Regions from separate parts of the Candidatus Villigracilis sp. genome, predicted to be linked through region 1. Evidence: riboswitches for the same ligand, from Rfam matches in the RefSeq annotation. Region 1 holds a riboswitch; each other region holds the start of a gene.
The links. A riboswitch is a leader RNA that binds a small molecule or an ion and turns the genes downstream of it on or off. The one in region 1 is predicted to bind cyclic di-GMP.

Region 1 (4,197 bases):
TGGCGCTGAAGTAGCCGAAGAGGCCGGTGGTACTGAAGAAGAAGCATAAAGTAAAATAAATGGACACGGTAACGTGTCCATTTTTATTATGACGAAGAATCGCTTCTCACTTAGCCGACAACTGATCCTGCTCACAAGCATTTTCTTCTTTTATGCCTGTGCCCCTCAAACTACACCGACGCTGTTCCGCCCGCCGACTTCCATCCCGCCCACACAGCCGCTATCCACAACCACGCCCATACCTGCGTTATTCACGCCTGCTCCCACATTTACTCTCACCCCAACTGCTACACCGGGCCCTTGCATAAATGACCTCGATTTTATTGATGATGTGACAGTAGATGACGGTACATCTTTTCTCCCTGGCGCAGCCATTGATAAGCAATGGCTGGTGCAAAACAGCGGAACCTGCGGCTGGGATGATACTTATCGCTTGAAGTGGGTGGGAGGCTATCCCCTCGGCGCAGGAGAGGAACAATTGATCTACCCCGCCCGAGCAGGGACTCAAGCTACGCTGCGCATCCTCTTCATCGCCCCCGCAGAGCCAGGTTCTTATGTGACCTCCTGGCAAGCAGTTGATGCTGATGGAAACGTCTTTGGTGATCCGATCTTTATGCAGGTTGTGGTCACACCATAGTTTGCTCCATCCGGGATCAAGTTCCTAATGGCGCGTGAAGGAGTATCTATGCCATCTCAAACCGAATTCCCCATCATCTTTGAAAATCTCAAATCCATTCTCGAACCTTACGCCAAAAAGCTGAATGTCAAATCAGATGCAACGGAAGTTTATTATCTCGAAGGCGGATACAGTGAGAAATGGAAGAAGGACTTATTCTTCGCCTCAACACAAGTGAAAAAGAATTATGTCTCTTTTTATCTCATGCCAGTCTACATGTATCCCGATCTATTGAAGGACATCTCCCCTGAACTCAAGAAACACATGCAGGGAAAATCCTGCTTCAATTTTAAGAAGGTCGAAAAACCCCTGTTCGACGAGTTAAGTCAACTCACGAAGCAGGGATTTGAAAGATTCATGAAGGAAGAGTATTCATAATCATGTCATTGCGAGGAGCGCCCTTGCTCTTTGCGACGAAACAATCCCCAACGAGGCAAAGGAATTATTTTGTCAGGCTAAAGCCTTCCTCGCAATGATGGGACTGAGATAACTGTTTTTTGCGAGCCCTTAATTCACGCTCATAAAGCCGAACATTTTCCACATGCCGCGCATCATCGCATGACCGAAATCTGGCTTTAGGTATTGGTTCGGGCATGAGCCGGGAATGACCGCGATCCCATTGGCTTTGCACATCTCTACAGCAGAAGGGGAGACGCTGGTCATGCTTGCCGCGAGACCGGGCTTGGTGCCCATCATGCAGTGCATCCATACATGTTTGATGCCCATATCTACGCATTGTTGAATGATCTGGTCAGTTACCTTCGGGCTGGTAAGAATAAAGACTGCATCTACTTTTTCAGGGATGGATTTTAGGTCGGGGTAGCAAGTGTCCCCTTCAAAAGAAGATATGTGCGGGTTTACTGCATAGACTTGATAACCACTTTCCTTGAATTTTTTATAATTCAGATTGCAACCTGTCTCGCGCTTATCCGATACACCCACAACGGCGATCTTCTTCTGCGCGAGGAAATCCTGAACCATATTATCGAGTTTTGACATAAGAATTCTCCTTTAATGAAAAATCGAAGCCATGTGGCTTCGATCAAATTGAAGATGATGATCCAATATTTTGCTCACAAGGAAAATTATACGTAATCGAGATTCATAAACAAGATGACGAACATCACTTTGTGTGGTCATAAGGCCAGACCACTTTACCTATGAAGTGAGACAAACAATCGCCTTACCAAACTGCAAATGTTTAACCTGTTGCAATTATTTTGCAAGGTCTATTTATTTTTTTCAATGTTATATTGACAACAACATCCGATAAAGGCAAAACCGGTGAAAGCCGGTGACGCAAAGCCATGGGTCTACCGTCACTACAAAGTGACCACGACCGCCAGGCCGCCGAAGATCACAAAATTCTTTTTGTGTATGTTTGGCCTGGCTTACCACAAGTCAGGCTTTTTTATTCGGATGGCTGATCAACCTTCAAGAAGTTCGTTCCACTAGCGCAGACCCGCTTCCATGTGGATCTGCAAAACAAGGAGAAAAGCCATGTTACGCAATTTCAAGATCCTGTTCGTTGTGCTCGTCATAGCCATCATCTCAGTCGCCTCTTATGCTTTTGCTGCGGCTAACACTGTCCCAGCCACAAAAGCTGGTGATGGTCTGGGAGTGGTCAGCGGTTACACAATTACCAGTGTTGTGTACACTTTGAATGGGACCGATCCATCCACACTGGATAGCGTCGCATTTGACGTGGGTGCTGCGGCTACAGTTGTAAAAGTCCAACTTGTGGCCACAACTGGTTCCTGGTATGCCTGCACTCTCGGCACCGGCACAACCTGGTCATGCACTACCACCGGTCTCGATGTTTCGACCATAAACCAGTTGCGTGTGGTAGCCGCCAGCAACTAGTTCTGATGACCAATTAATGAAAGAAGCAGGCCTGCTCCGATGGAAGAACCCGTCTCGAAGATTGGCGGGAGAACGCCGCGAGCAGGCCTGTAATTTTATAGATAATGAAACCCATTAGTAAACGCTCGACCACTCTTGTTACGCTATTATTCCTTTTCATTGTATTCATCTTTGTAATTGCATTTGCGCCAACTAATTTGGGCGGCTCAGTCACGTATGTCATCGTCAACGGCAACAGCATGGAGCCGAACTTTCATCTCGGTGATCTAATACTCGTTCGAACGGAATCAACTTACAGGGCGGGGGATGCGGTCACCTATCAAAATGCAGAAATGGGTGCTTTTGTCTTCCATCGCATTATTGGCACTGAGTTGGATCGCTTCATCCTTAAAGGTGATAATAATTCCTGGCTTGATTCTTATCAACCAACGCAGGATGAGATCATTGGAAAATTATGGGTGCATATCCCGAAACTTGGCAAGGCCATTGAATGGGTACGTGAGCCGCTGCATATTTCGCTTACAGTTGCTTTGCTCGGAGGTGTCTTGATGTCTGGCGTGATCGCAAAACCATCCAAACGTAAAAAGGAAAACAATAAGCCGTTGACGAACTTTAGAGCAAGGTCTGAAGGCTTGTTGTATGCGGCTGGGTTTCTCAGCCTGGCTTTCCTTGCTTTGGGTATTCTCGCTTTTACACGTCCGTTGAATCGCCCCGCCGAAAATATTCCATATCAACAAGAGGGTTATTTTTTCTACTCGGCCACGGGCACGCCCGGTGTTTATGATTCCGATGTGCTGCATTCGGGGGAGCCTGTCTTCCCAAAATTGACTTGCTTTCTTAACATCGGTTTTACCTATAATATGATCGGAAATGCTGTGCAGGGAATGACAGGCAATCAAAGTATGGTGGCTCGTATTATGGATGAGCAAAGCGGATGGTTTCGCACGATCCCTTTGAATTCGGGCGCTTCGTTTAATGGCAATTCATATTTCACGATGACCACTCTTGACCTGTGCCAGGTGGAGTCTCTGGTAAACCTGGTGGAGCAGGAAGCTGGTTTGCATTCCAGTTCTTACACTTTGGAGATCGTTACAAATATTGCACTTACTGCAACGGTTGCGGGGCAACAGATCAACGATACCTTTGACCCAAAGCTAGTATTCAAATACGACAAGGTGCATTTCTATCTCGCTGCGGACGAATCACAGCAGGATCCTTTGCGGTCTTCGAAACAAAGTATTGCAAGCGGTTCTGAAACACGGGTAAACACCATTTCCTTATTGGGCTTGAAGCCGCCCGTTTGGGCAGTGCGCTTCATCTCCCTGCTTGGGCTTGGGTTTGCGCTATTTGGTATTATCTTTGCTGGCAGCAATGTGTATCGCACCGCCAACCAGAGTCAGGAGGCGCTCATCCGCTTCAAGTATGGCTCCATGCTGGTGGATGTTTATGAGCAAAATATCGCGCCGTCTTTATCGGTGATCGATGTGGCGACGATTGATGATCTCGCCAGGCTTGCCGAGCGGCATGGCACGATGATCCTGCACATGACACAGAATTTTTTACATTATTATCTTGTCCAGAGCAGCGGCACGACTTATCGCTATGTGATCACCACTGGCAGGAAGGGTGTTGCGGATCATACACAAGTTGACGACGTA
Region 2 (4,197 bases), on a different contig from region 1:
AATGGTGTACCGGGAATAGGAGAAAAGTCGTTCCGCACTGTAGTGGCGGTAGTCATGAAGGCCGATTTAATGGCTGCGGGTGACCAGGTGGGGTGCAAGTCTTTCAAGAGGGCACCCATACCAGCCATATGCGGACTGGACATGGAAGTACCACTCAGGAAATCCCAATCGCGGCCACCACCTGCCGGAGAGAATGCCGCAAGGATGTCTACGCCTGGAGCCATAATGTCGGGCTTGAGCAAGTCGCCACTGCCGGCGAGGGCCGGACCGCGAGACGAGAAGGCGGCCACATTCGGCGCCACCACGGAAGACAAGGTGCCTCCAGTTAGAGTGGCTGTCGCGCCTGGTGTTGCAGCGTATGCACGTACAGCAGCGCGATCTGTATCAGCCAAGTGAACTGTTGGGACAAAGTGAATATCAGCATTGAGTGAACTGGGTGAGACATTCACAAGTACCATGCCCACGCCACCAGCAATTTGCACTGCAAGGCTTTTATCCACACGTGCAATTACACCACGGTCACAAACCACAATTTTGCCCGCTACGATAGCTGGGTCGAGGGTTCCCGGGTAACAGAGAGCAACCTGTCCCGGGTCAGCGCCCGCCAAACCAGCAGCATCCGAATTAATAATGGGCGCTGGGCCAACTCCGGCGGTTGCCGAGGCACCGGTGTAGACCGAGCTATTGCCAAGAGTCACAGTCCCCTCATAGAAACGGTCATGTGTTCCAGCCGCTACGGTGGTGAGCCATGGGCTGTTGTGGGCCACAGTGCTTGCACCAGGACCCTCATTGCCTGCCGAGGCAGCTACGAATACACCTGCACGGGCAGCGAAGAGGAAGGCTACTTCCACCGGGTCGAGGAAGCTGGTGCGTGAACCACTGATGGAGAAGTTGATCACATCTACGCCATCAGCTACAGCTTGATCGATGGCGGCAACGCTGTCTGAGGAAACACAGCCACCATCATCACCATTCCAACAGACTTTGTAAGCGGCGATGCGAGCGCGCGGCGCCATGCCACTAATTGTGCCTAAATTGACGCCGTCGATAATGGCGGTCACGCCATGATTGCCCGCAGCGGTGCTGGCAGTGTGGCTGCCGTGACCATCATAATCACGAGCGGATTTGAAGTCATCTTGAACTATGCCGAAGTGACCAAAGCCGGCAAGGTAATAGCGCGCACCGATGATTTTGTTGTTGCAATCATCTTGCGACCACTGCTCACCAGACTGACAATCACCCTGCCAACCGGCAGGCGCAGGCCCGTAAGCTTCAGTGTCTTTGCCGCTTTCACCAGCTTGATCGGAAAGATCGATTTGATCTGAGAAACTGGGGTTTTCTGGCCAGATGCCAGTATCAACAACACCGACGATAACATCTTCGCCAGCGCTCCCAACACCACCGAGTTGATCCCATAAGCCGCCTGGGTTACTAAGCCCAAGGAAAGCAGGCGTGCTAACTGTTTCCACCTGCATCATTTGATCGGGGCTGACTGCAACAACACCATCGGCAAAAGCCAGCTTGCTGGCCTGCTCATAGGTTAATGCTGCCGCAAATCCGTTGAAACTATAATGATAATCATAAAGCTTTTCACCGCCGCCAACCTTGCTAAGAGCGGCATCGTGTTTGGAATCGAGATATGCTACATATTTTTTTACATTCGAGCTGTTTTTATCAATCTTTTGACCGTTATTCGGTGCGGTTGCTTTCAGACCTTTGATGTTTCCCTCATAAGCAACAACAGGGTCATCGATCATTTGAACAATATAAACCCCGCTCTCACTTCTCTCAACATGGGCCCCATTTGACTTTATGCTCGGTTGTGCAACGGCAGGCGATACTACCGAAAACACCACTGCCAGAGCCAGTACCAGTGAAAATATGATGGATACCTTGCGATACATGATCTTGTCTCCTCTTCAAAATTAAGTTGGGCAATATTTGGGACAAAACTTCTTCGTTACTTTAGTCTGTATTTTTTGCGGGAGCCTCCTTTAAAACGAAAAACCACCAGGGAAAATTTCGGCGGTCTGGCAATCTTCCAATTCTGAGCAGGAACCTGGAAGACCCATAACTTTGCGTCCCCACCTCACGATGGGTTTGCCTTTTCGAGTTTGCAGTTTTGCAATGTCATCACCATTATCTCGAATTCTCTTATTAAATGCAAGAGGCAGTTTCTGAATTTTACAAAGCATTTATAATGTTTTGAATGTCCAAAAAACTTATTATTCTGATAATCCCTGTCGCAATTGCGGTGGCAGGAATTTACCTGTACTTTAACTATGGAAGAAGCACCGCCCGCCTCGCGCAAGTCTTTGATTGGTTCCGTGACCAAGCTTCAAAACCTGAGTTGATGATGACTACTGGAACCAGATGCGGCGAGGCTCCGTTCATTTTCCCCACCGATGGCTTGATCGGGTTTATCTGGGACGATTCTTTCCGCCCCGGTCACCGCCACGCCGGGGTGGACATTTTCTCAGGGACGGAGGTGGGCATCACGCCCATCGTAGCGGCTTACCCCGGCTACCTCACCCGCCAGGCAGATTGGATATCGACAGTCATCATCCGCGTGCCAAGGGATCCGCTGGAGCCTTCACGTCAGATCTGGGTGTACTATACTCACATGGCAGATGTGCAGGGAAATTCCTTTGTCTCCTCTGAGTTCCCAGCAGGAACCAAAGAGGTATACGTGGAAGCTGGTACATTGCTGGGCTATCAAGGGAATTACTCCGGTGATACGAACAACCCTGCCGGCCTTCACTTGCATATTTCAATTGTGGAGGATGATGGCTTGGGAAATTTCAAGAATGAACTGGAAATTAAAAACACCTATGATCCCTCGCCATATTTCGGTATGCCATTGAATGCCAATTCAAACACGGATACGATACCGTTTTGTCAATAAAAAGTTGTGTCACTCTGAGGGAGCGTTTTTCGCGACCGAAGAGTCTCGTAAGTTGCAGTAAGAGACCTTTCGCTGTCGCTCACATCGTCCCGACACTTGCACCGAACCCAAGTACGGTGTGTCCTTCGGGAGAGTGACACATCAGCGAGAATATACATATGGACTTAAAAAACAAAACCATCCTCATCACTGGCGCAGGTAAGGGTGTGGGGCGCTTGCTGGCAGAAGCTTTGGCTGAACATGGCGCAAATGTGGCTGCTAATGATATATCCCCCATCAACGTGGAGCAGGTTGTGGATGGGATCAGTGCTCGCGGCGGAAAAGCCAAAGCTTATGTTGAAGATGTTGCCAAAAAAGTTGGGGCGCAGGCTTTGGTCAAGGATGTGGAAGATGAGCTCGGCGGGATTAACATTTTAATCAATCATGCGGCAGTGGAACCGCATACACCCTTGCTGAATATGGACGAATGGGATTGGCATCGCACTTTGGATGTAAACCTGACGGGTGCGTTCTTGATGATCCAATCAGTAGGGCGTATTATGAAGGCAAAAGGTAACGGGGTGATTCTGAATATCGTCGCAGGAGTAGGTGAGGGCGGGGAAAAAGAGGCGGGGGCTTATCTATCCAGCAAGGCGGGGTTGGCTGAGTTATCCCGTCAGGCAGATCAGGAATTAAGTCCGCATGGTGTGCGTGTGTATGCAGTTGAAAATTCCAAAGATGTAGTCAAACATATAATTTCTTTGTTGGAGGCAAAATGAAGGAACTGCTTGAATATCGTGTAAAGATGATCGCAAGGCTGGCAGAAGCGGCGCAGGAATTTCGGGTCGCTTGCAAGGCGTTCGAAGACCCATTTACGAAAGTGGAAGACGAATGGACCGTGCATCAGATCGCGTCACATGCGCGTGATGTGGATAAGTTGGTGTACGGTGCGCGCATCCTGCAAACGCTGAATGTGGAGGACCCTGATTTCAAAGGGTTTGACGCGGACTCCTGGATGGAGACTCATTACAACAAGGATGAACCGCTCGAAAGTATTTTGACCGATTTTTCTGCAAATGTGACCGACCTTTGCAATACTCTGCAAACCATGCCGCAGGAGGCCTGGTCTCGTGTGAGCAGCCACAAAACGATGGGCGAAGGGTTGACTCTGCAATTCTGGGTGGAACGCAGCCTGGCTCATATCGAGGAGCATCTGCTGACACTGAAAAATAAGTAGACTGCACTGCAAAAAGTTTAATTTACCGCGAAGCACGAAACACTACGCCGTGCGCCAGTACGGTAAGACCGCTAAG
Region 3 (4,197 bases), on a different contig from region 1:
CTGATGAAGGAAACCATCAAGCGAATTGAAAGAAGCGCCGAATTGGGCTGAGAGAACTGAGTCACATCTGCGGGTGGAGATTGATAGCCAGACCAGCCCAGAACCTGCAAAGTAATAAAGATAACCCCCGCGCCCGTCAACTTGCGGATCAGGGTGCGGATGCCGTAATAGATGCCCTCCTGCCTACGGCCTGTGCGGAGTTCATCCCATTCGATCACATCGGGCAAAATGGAATCAGGCAAAATGTACGCAGCAGAAACGCCAATGCCTGCCAACCCAGCGATGATCAGCAAATAGGTGACCTCGCCCGGTTGAATGGTGAAGATCATGGCCTGCACGATGATCCATATAGACATGCCAACGATATAAGCCTGTATCTTGTTGTATTTCCTTGCGAACCATAACCAGAAAGGCACGAATAAAATACAGACCAGCATTAGCACCCCAAAGAAGGCAGACTCAAGCGCGAGGTCAAACCCAAAGATGGTGATCTTTGCCAGCAAATCTCCCTGGGCTATCCAATATAATAAAAAGAATGGGAAGCTGATGACTACCATATCCACTGCGGACCAGTTAAACATGTAAATGCCGGCCGCATAGCGGAAGGGCACATTCTGCCAGGCCAGGCGCAAGGTTTCTCTGAAAGGAATTGATTCCTGTTCCACGGATGCAAAACGTTCCTTCACGAACCAGCCAATGAAGAAAAGTGGAAGCGAGCCTACCGCGCCGAAAACGGCACCTGCTAGCAAAAATCCCTGTTGTTGCGAGCCGCCACCAATGATGACCGCATCCACGATCATGGGCGCGGTCATTACAACGGTGAGAGCGGCCAATAATTGAAAGACCGTGCGAAAGCTTGAAAGCGAAGTGCGCTCGTCATAGTCCTGAGTCAGCTCGGGGGTTAAGGAAAGATACGGTACAGCCACGAGGGTGGTCAATGTATCCGAGATCATAAAGGCCAGAGTCACATAAATGAGCAGGCCGATCTGGCTGTCCCAATTGGGCGCAGACCAAAGCATCACGAAGCTCAGGCCGAATGGAAAGGCAAACCACAAGAGGAACGGGCGGCGGCGTCCGAGTTTTGATTTCATGCGATCACTCAAAGTGCCAATGATGGGGTCATTGACAGCGTCCCACACGATTCCCACGAGTGCGCCAAGGGAGGCAAGCCGTGGTTCGATGCCGACCACGTCCGTGAGGTACAAGGCATAAAAGATCGAACGCATCATGCCAATGCTGGCAATCCCCCAGTCACCAGAACCGTATAAAAGTTTTAACCAAATAGGAAGTTTATGTTTCATACCAACCAATAATTCTAATTAATGAATTCGCGCAAGTGTAGCATGGAATGTCAAACAAGAAAGCTAACTGTAAGGTTTACAGTTTTATATGGTGTTAGTAGGGAAAATACCCATGACGATCCTGCCAACCTTCCCTTATATTTGAAGCAAGAAAGCAATCGAAAATGGCAAACCTGTTGAAAAGCAGAGACGCAAAGCCACGGGTCTAAAGTTGTGGAAACACGATCATGATCGCCAGGCCGCCGAAAATCACATAGTGTATTGTGTTTTCATCCGCGGACCTGGCTGACAAGCAGGTCCGTTTTGTTTTCTGAACATTAAAAGTGGATCGTATCGATAACGGCAAACCCGTCGAAAGGCGGGGACGCAAAGCTATGGGTCTAAAGCCAAACCAACGGCCATGACCGCCAAGCCACCGAAAACGAGCCTCCACAACCTTCAGCACAACATAAATTGTGCGAAAGGTCTGGATGCTCTGATGAAGGAGTTTCTCATGGCATCCAGAAATCAGCACGCACAATTAAAGAACCGAAAAGTTTCCCTTGCATTTTTACTAATCCTGCTCTGCGCACTTGCGCTCCCCACACAGGTATATGCAAAGGAAAATACAACCACCCTTCCAGTACTGTCGGACTTCATTGAATCCGTCAAAGATGGGAGCATCAATACGCTGCGCGGCATTTATGTTGAGAACGTTATGGCGTACACTGTTCTTCAACAGCCAAGTGGGAAACCAGGGTATGTATCCACTCTCAGTTATGTAACAACCCAATTCAAAATGGCCACCAGTTACGGCAACATCGGCCTGCTGGCACACAACTACCTGGCAGGCGCAACTTTCTCACAATTGAAAGCGGGCAACACCATCACCCTTATTTACGGTGACGGGCATACTCAAAGTTTCCTGGTGGAAAGCATTTTGCAATATCAGGCCCTCACCCCGCTCAGCCCCTACAGCAGTTTCGTGGATCTTTCAACACAGACCACCTTTACCGCTGAAGAAGTATTCAACAAAGTTTATCGCGGCGACTATCACCTCACCCTGCAAACCTGCATCGCAAAAGATGGCAACCTCAGTTGGGGCAGATTATTCGTCATCGCAAAACCGATCAAGTAATATAAGCACTTTAGATGCTCAAGCCGCTGTCCTTTGCGAAGCATCCTGTGGACGGCGGCGTTTCCCTGGCGCCACCCACCAGGGCAGGCGTGTGAGTACATCTTGCGCCGTCCTCGGCGCAAGGAGCGTTTGCCTTACATGTTTTATATACACACGCCAATAGGCTTTAAAACATGGAGCGATATTTGGGGATAAAATAGACGCATGTCATCGCTTGCAGATAAACTGAAATCCCTGGGTGTGAAGACGGGCAGTTCGCTTCCCCCTCCGCCCCAGGTTGAGAGCCACACAATTGACTCTGTTGTGACTGGCAGCTATTTCCCTACCCCTCGCGGCGAAGCCTTCGTCACCGAGCAGGTCTTTGACATAGATTACCTGCACGGGAAAACATCCCCCTACTCATCATTCCCTCTTTCCTTAATTTCACAATGGGCAAACGACACGCGCATGGCGGAATTGCCCATCAGCAAATTCGCATTTCTGGATACCGAAACATCGGGCATGTCCGGCGGCACCGGCACGTACGCCTTCCTCGTAGGCGCCGCGCGCTTTGTGGATGACAAATTCGTACTACAACAATTCTTCCTGCGTGACCCATCTGAAGAACCCGCTATGCTCGAAGCGCTGATCAACTTCCTCGCACCCTGTGAGGGATTGGTGACTTTCAACGGAAAGTCATTCGATGCACCACTGCTCGTTACTCGTTATTCGTTACACAGAATCCCTGTCCCTTTCAAAGGCTATGCCCATCTTGACCTGCTTCCACTTGCAAGGCGCTTGTGGCGAGATAGGCTTCCCTCGCGTGCCTTGAAATATCTCGAAGAACATGTGTTGGGTTTCACCCGTGCATCGGAGGAAGTACCGGGTTATGAAATCCCCTGGCTTTATTTTGATTACCTGCGCACTGGGGATGCCCGTCCTTTAGGTGGCGTGTTCTATCACAATGCCATGGATGTAGTGGCGATGGCGGCTTTGCTGGGTCACGTCAGCGAGTTGTTGGCCGACCCATACAATGGCCGCGTGGAGCACGGACTCGATTTCATTGCGCTCGGCAAATTATATGAGGACCTTGGCCATTGGGATGAAGCCGCCCGTCTGTTCGAGCGTGGACTCGAGCTTGGGTTGGAGGAAGCAGATTTCGGCGTGGCAGTGAAGCGTTTATCCACTTTGCAAAAGAAGCGTGGGGATATAGACCAAGCCCTGCGTTTGTGGGAAGAGGCCGCGCACAAAGGTCACATCTATGCTCATATTGAACTGGCGAAATATTACGAACATACATTGCGCGATGTAAAGAAATCCATCAAATGGGCGAAATCAGCCCGCAAGGAAGTTGAAAAGGCAGACCTGCCCGTATGCATCCGTAAACATTGGTTGAACGAAATTGACCACCGCCTGGCGCGGTTGGAGCGTAAAGCGGGTTTATAATTGGGTATCACTCTATAGGAGGAGGAGCCTACGATGCAAATTACTGTTTCAAAAGAAAAGGGGAACATCACCATTCTGAAGCTTGCAGGCCAATTGGATGGGCAGACCTATCAGGATCTGATCATGAAAGCCCAGGAGGTCTTTAACGCGGGTTCAAAGCATATCATCCTGGATATGAGCGAGTTGACTTATATCTCAAGTGCTGGGTTGGTTTCGCTTCACACGATTGCACTTCTATTGCGCGGTGAAGCATTGCCCGACCCCGAGCACGGGTGGACCGCACTAAAATCCATGGATAAGGCACGCGACGAGGGTGTGCAAAAGAACGTCAAACTTCTTAACCCGCGCCCGGAG
Region 4 (4,197 bases), on a different contig from region 1:
CAACATGACCAGTACGCTCAAGCCAAACAAATTGTAATGCCAGCAGAACAACCAGGCGGCGTTGAAGATGCCGCTTAATGCAAAGGTGTAGCCAAGTTTGCGTAAGCGCGGACTTTCCTTTTGTGCGGTCTGGTATTGATAGACCGTGAATGCGATCCAGCCAATGTAGATGATGCCCCAGATGGCAAAGACATACCCCGCAGGAACGAAGTAAACCTGAAAGCGATCTGAGATCTCGCCTGTGTTTTGCCCGTTAAGCGGCAGGGTGCTGGCCAAGATGTTAACTGCGAGCGCCAGCACCACTGAAAGCGTGTTGGCAAGTTGACGTACTGAGTCTTTTGACATGATGTCCTCCAATTTGAAATGTGTATCACAGCGACAGGTTCATCATATGACTTCTTACTATCAAATGCCATCAATTGTAGTTTTACTTTTCAAAATACTTTCGTACTTTTGCCGCTATCTGGCGCTCGGTCATCTTGTCTGCGGTTTCGACATGGACTTCCTTAACGTGATTGCCATTGTGTGCAAGCCTTTTTTCAAATTCATGCTTTGCTTCTCCAGCGCCGATCACCAGCAGCGAATCTGCCTCTCCGATCGCCGAAATGACTTGTTCATAATACTTGTTGAGATGTTCCTGATAGCGCCTGTCGTTCTGGGGTTCTTCTGCAACAAACAGCGCGGTGTGGGCCGCCCTCCCACGCACTCCTCTGCCCTTGGCGCGCACACGTTTTTCCACCTTCGATTCGATCTGCAGCACCTCTTCTTTCTTTCCTTCAATTTTCACGATCACTGCTTTTTTGTGGTCAATCCACAAGCCGATTTTCTTTTCCATGAAACCTCCAAATCTTGTTTCAACGGGCATCCTCGGCCCAATTTAAGTATACTTATTTCAGATCTGAATTGCAACTTGATCCTGTTTATAGTATGCGAATTGTTCACTACTCACAAATGCTGGGCCTTTAACGTTCGCGGTCATCGTCCAGCAATTGCATTGAATTATCTTTGATGAGTTACTTATTAATAGATTCTAAGAGATATGTGGGTAATAAGAAGTAATAAGGAATTTGCACAAATGCAAAGACCAAGAAAATATGCTCCGCAATCCCGGTTGTATTAATGTAAATAGTAATAAATTTGAGATGATTTATTACTTATATGTAATGTTTCCAAAAATGTTTAGGGATTCTTAACTCATAATAAGTCTATTCCAGAGGGGTCATGATAATCTTGGCGACGCAATATAGAACTTCGCTGTTGTGAAAAAATTCAATCAATATGTTCGAAAAAAGCAAACCCGGCGAAAGCCGGGGACGCAAAGCCACGGGTCTAAAGGTAGTGGTTCGTCCGCTACGATGATTGCCAGGCTACCGACGTATTCCGGGAAAATTGCCTGGTATGCGCCAGGCAGTTTTATTTTTTGTAAGGAGAAATAAGTGAAAAAGAAGGCATATCGATTAATGAGTTTGATGGTAGCACTGACCCTTGCGCTAGGGGGCTATTACAATGCGCTGGCTTCAGACTTACCTAGTGCTAGGATATCGGGATCTCAAAGCGGAATGTTGAGTTCCAATATTTATTACGTTAGTACCAGCGGCAGTGATACGAATTCAGGGTCAGCTACCTCGCCCTTCAAGACGTTTGCAAAAGCCGTTTCAGTCCTGGCCGCTGGCGATACATTGCAGGTAATGCCTGGGATCTATGGCGAAACATTGACCCTTTCAACTTCAGGTACTGCAACTTCGCCCATTACCGTTATTGGGAATGGAGCCATCCTGAATATGCAGGGTGTGAAGGCAAATGGAATCGTGGTGAGCGGCAGCTATATTAATGTTTCGGGATTTGAAGCCATTGGAGCCACTGACTTCGGAATCCTCGTTACGGGCAAGTACGTGATTGTTGAAAACAACCTCGTGCATGATAATGTCACTAAAAATGGGGTGGGGACATGCGGCCTATCGACTACGTGGGGAAGCGCGCTCAAGGTCAAGGCCGGAGGAGAAAACACAACCATTCGAAACAACACGGTTTATGACAATTGTGGAGAAGGAATAGCTGTCACACGCGGGGTGGTTGCCCAGGTGGAAAACAATACGGTTTACGATAATTTCGGGGTTAATATTTACGTTGACAACTCCCCGTTCGTAAATGTGCAGAACAACCTGTCCTACTGTACGGGCACGCATCTGCGTGACGGAAAAAGGGCCCATGGAATAGCATTGGGTGAAGAGCTCTATACAGGCTGGGGAGCTCAATTGCATGATATTCTAATATCGGGTAATACGATCATTGAATGCCGGTCCGGAGTTTCCGCTTATGCAAGCAATACGGGTGGCACCCTGACGAATGTAACCATCACCAATAATAACGTGCCAAGCGGACAGATACGATCCATTTCCCTGCAAACCACACCAAATCAGAACGTATTGGTTTCGTACAATACGATATTCAACTCGATCTATGTTTACGAACCTGCAGGCGTTACGCTGGTTGGGAACACAATTGGCAGTGTCGCGCCTACGTCAACGAGCATGCCGGCGCCCACCAGTACAATCCTGGTCCCAAGCTTTACACCAACCTCAACCGCTGTGGCCATTAATACTGCAACTCCTGTCCCAGCATCACCCACACCCACCCAGTCGGTCATATTGCCAACAACCACCCCAACCGCATCGCCCATACCATCGTCACCTACCGTTGCGCCGACCTTGGTGCCGCCAACAGCAACGATGATTGCGACCAACCCTTCAGCCTTGGAAACCACCTATGACGACATGGATGGCGGCTTTCTCTACTCCGCTGGTTGGGACAATGTGAGCAAGAGGCAGGCTTATAACCGCTCCTTTAAGCAAACATCGCAGAACGGTGCCTATGCAACTTTTGCCTTTACCGGACAATCTTTCAGCGTAATCTATAAGGGCGGTACCGCCTTTAGGAAAATGGATGTTTATGTAGACGATGTGCTGGTCGGAACGATTGACCAGAAGGCCTCTTCGTCCACCTTCCAGATGCGGTGGGATTATCCTGGTCAGCTAACACTAGGCAGCCATACACTTAAACTGGTTTTCGTCACTTCAAACACATCCGGTGGCACCAACGGATCGATTGACGCAGTAATCATTCGTTAAAAGCTTGTGCTGTAACACCAATGTAGTCCATGACTCACCCCGAAATTAATCTTTCGCGGGTGAGTTTGTTTTTAAACATAATTGAGCTGATAAAAATTCAGATTTTTGTGCTTCATCAATGCAATACAGCTTCCTCTTTGGGCATCTCCGATCAAACTAAATTTCTGCAAAAGGTATTGAATCTTGCTATGAAATCCCTATAATGATAATAATCAGGACAACTTGGGTTTTGAATCTCCAATTTTTATCGGTATGAAAGGAAACGTGATGAACCGTATACATAACATTCGATTGTTGTTGAGCGTAATCGCTGTGGTCATCCTGTTGTCTTCAGGGGCAGTACGGGCAGATAGTGGCGGCTCCAATGTCGGGCAGGCCTTCAACATGGTGGTCGTTGGCCACAATGATCTCGGTGGGCGAGGCTTCAATGCCGATGTTTGGGTGCACAAAGGCTATGCTTACGTTGGCCAATGGGGATTTGGCGACTGGGCCTCAGGGTCGAAAGATCGCTTCTGTCCACAGGGTTCGAGTACAAGCGTTGTCATCGTGGATGCCCGCAACCCGGCAAATCCGCAGGTGGTGGGGCGGCTCCAGAATCCACCTAATACTTCCATTGAAGACGTAGTCGTATACACTGCTCAGTATGGGCGCTCGAAAGGGCATGACATCGCCGTTGGCGGAATCCAATACTGCGGTGACTCTCGCTATGACACAAACGCAGATCGCGGTTTGATGCTTTGGGATGTTACCAATCCTGCGGCGCCAATCCAGATCGGTTATCTCAACACGGGTTGCTGCACGCGCGGCGTTCACGAGTTCGAGATCCAACATCGTACAGACTTGCGCCACACCTTCGCTTATGCAACTGTGCCGACAAGCCGTTACCCCGATGCAAGTACTCCCAGCGGCTACCGTGACCGGAATGGCGATGGCGATTTCCGTTTGATTGACATCACTGATCCTGCCAATCCGGTGCAGACATCAGACTGGGGAATTCAGGAGATTGGCGGCCCGTTCTACGCGGGGCAGGGATGTGATGCCGATCCCAATTATGGGCATGGGGCGGAGC

Region 2: linked by a shared signal. The riboswitch ahead of AC14M5_RS12695 (S8 family peptidase) and the one ahead of AC14M5_RS03765 (hypothetical protein) in region 1 are both predicted to bind cyclic di-GMP.
Region 3: linked by a shared signal. The riboswitch ahead of AC14M5_RS10380 (sortase, YLP family) and the one ahead of AC14M5_RS03765 (hypothetical protein) in region 1 are both predicted to bind cyclic di-GMP.
Region 4: linked by a shared signal. The riboswitch ahead of AC14M5_RS13095 (right-handed parallel beta-helix repeat-containing protein) and the one ahead of AC14M5_RS03765 (hypothetical protein) in region 1 are both predicted to bind cyclic di-GMP.

What each region holds. Positions count from the first base shown of each region.
Region 1 covers NZ_JBXMTI010000019.1:7,352-11,548, reverse strand. The annotation lists gene recA (recombinase RecA) at 1-49, shown strand, start outside; gene AC14M5_RS03780 (NBR1-Ig-like domain-containing protein) at 74-637, shown strand; gene AC14M5_RS03775 (hypothetical protein) at 686-1,054, shown strand; gene AC14M5_RS03770 (CoA-binding protein) at 1,184-1,675, opposite strand; cyclic di-GMP riboswitch class I at 1,941-2,031, shown strand; gene AC14M5_RS03765 (hypothetical protein) at 2,177-2,539, shown strand; gene AC14M5_RS03760 (signal peptidase I) at 2,644-4,197, shown strand, end outside.
Region 2 covers NZ_JBXMTI010000082.1:3,287-7,483, forward strand. The annotation lists gene AC14M5_RS12695 (S8 family peptidase) at 1-1,904, opposite strand, end outside; cyclic di-GMP riboswitch class I at 2,022-2,115, opposite strand; gene AC14M5_RS12700 (M23 family metallopeptidase) at 2,210-2,905, shown strand; gene AC14M5_RS12705 (SDR family NAD(P)-dependent oxidoreductase) at 3,064-3,663, shown strand; gene AC14M5_RS12710 (DinB family protein) at 3,660-4,121, shown strand.
Region 3 covers NZ_JBXMTI010000066.1:2,909-7,105, reverse strand. The annotation lists gene AC14M5_RS10385 (MFS transporter) at 1-1,301, opposite strand, end outside; cyclic di-GMP riboswitch class I at 1,458-1,548, shown strand; cyclic di-GMP riboswitch class I at 1,633-1,721, shown strand; gene AC14M5_RS10380 (sortase, YLP family) at 1,795-2,418, shown strand; gene AC14M5_RS10375 (ribonuclease H-like domain-containing protein) at 2,623-3,843, shown strand; gene AC14M5_RS10370 (STAS domain-containing protein) at 3,877-4,197, shown strand, end outside.
Region 4 covers NZ_JBXMTI010000088.1:10,805-15,001, reverse strand. The annotation lists gene AC14M5_RS13105 (tryptophan-rich sensory protein) at 1-345, opposite strand, end outside; gene AC14M5_RS13100 (hypothetical protein) at 428-835, opposite strand; cyclic di-GMP riboswitch class I at 1,281-1,375, shown strand; gene AC14M5_RS13095 (right-handed parallel beta-helix repeat-containing protein) at 1,437-3,128, shown strand; gene AC14M5_RS13090 (LVIVD repeat-containing protein) at 3,396-4,197, shown strand, end outside.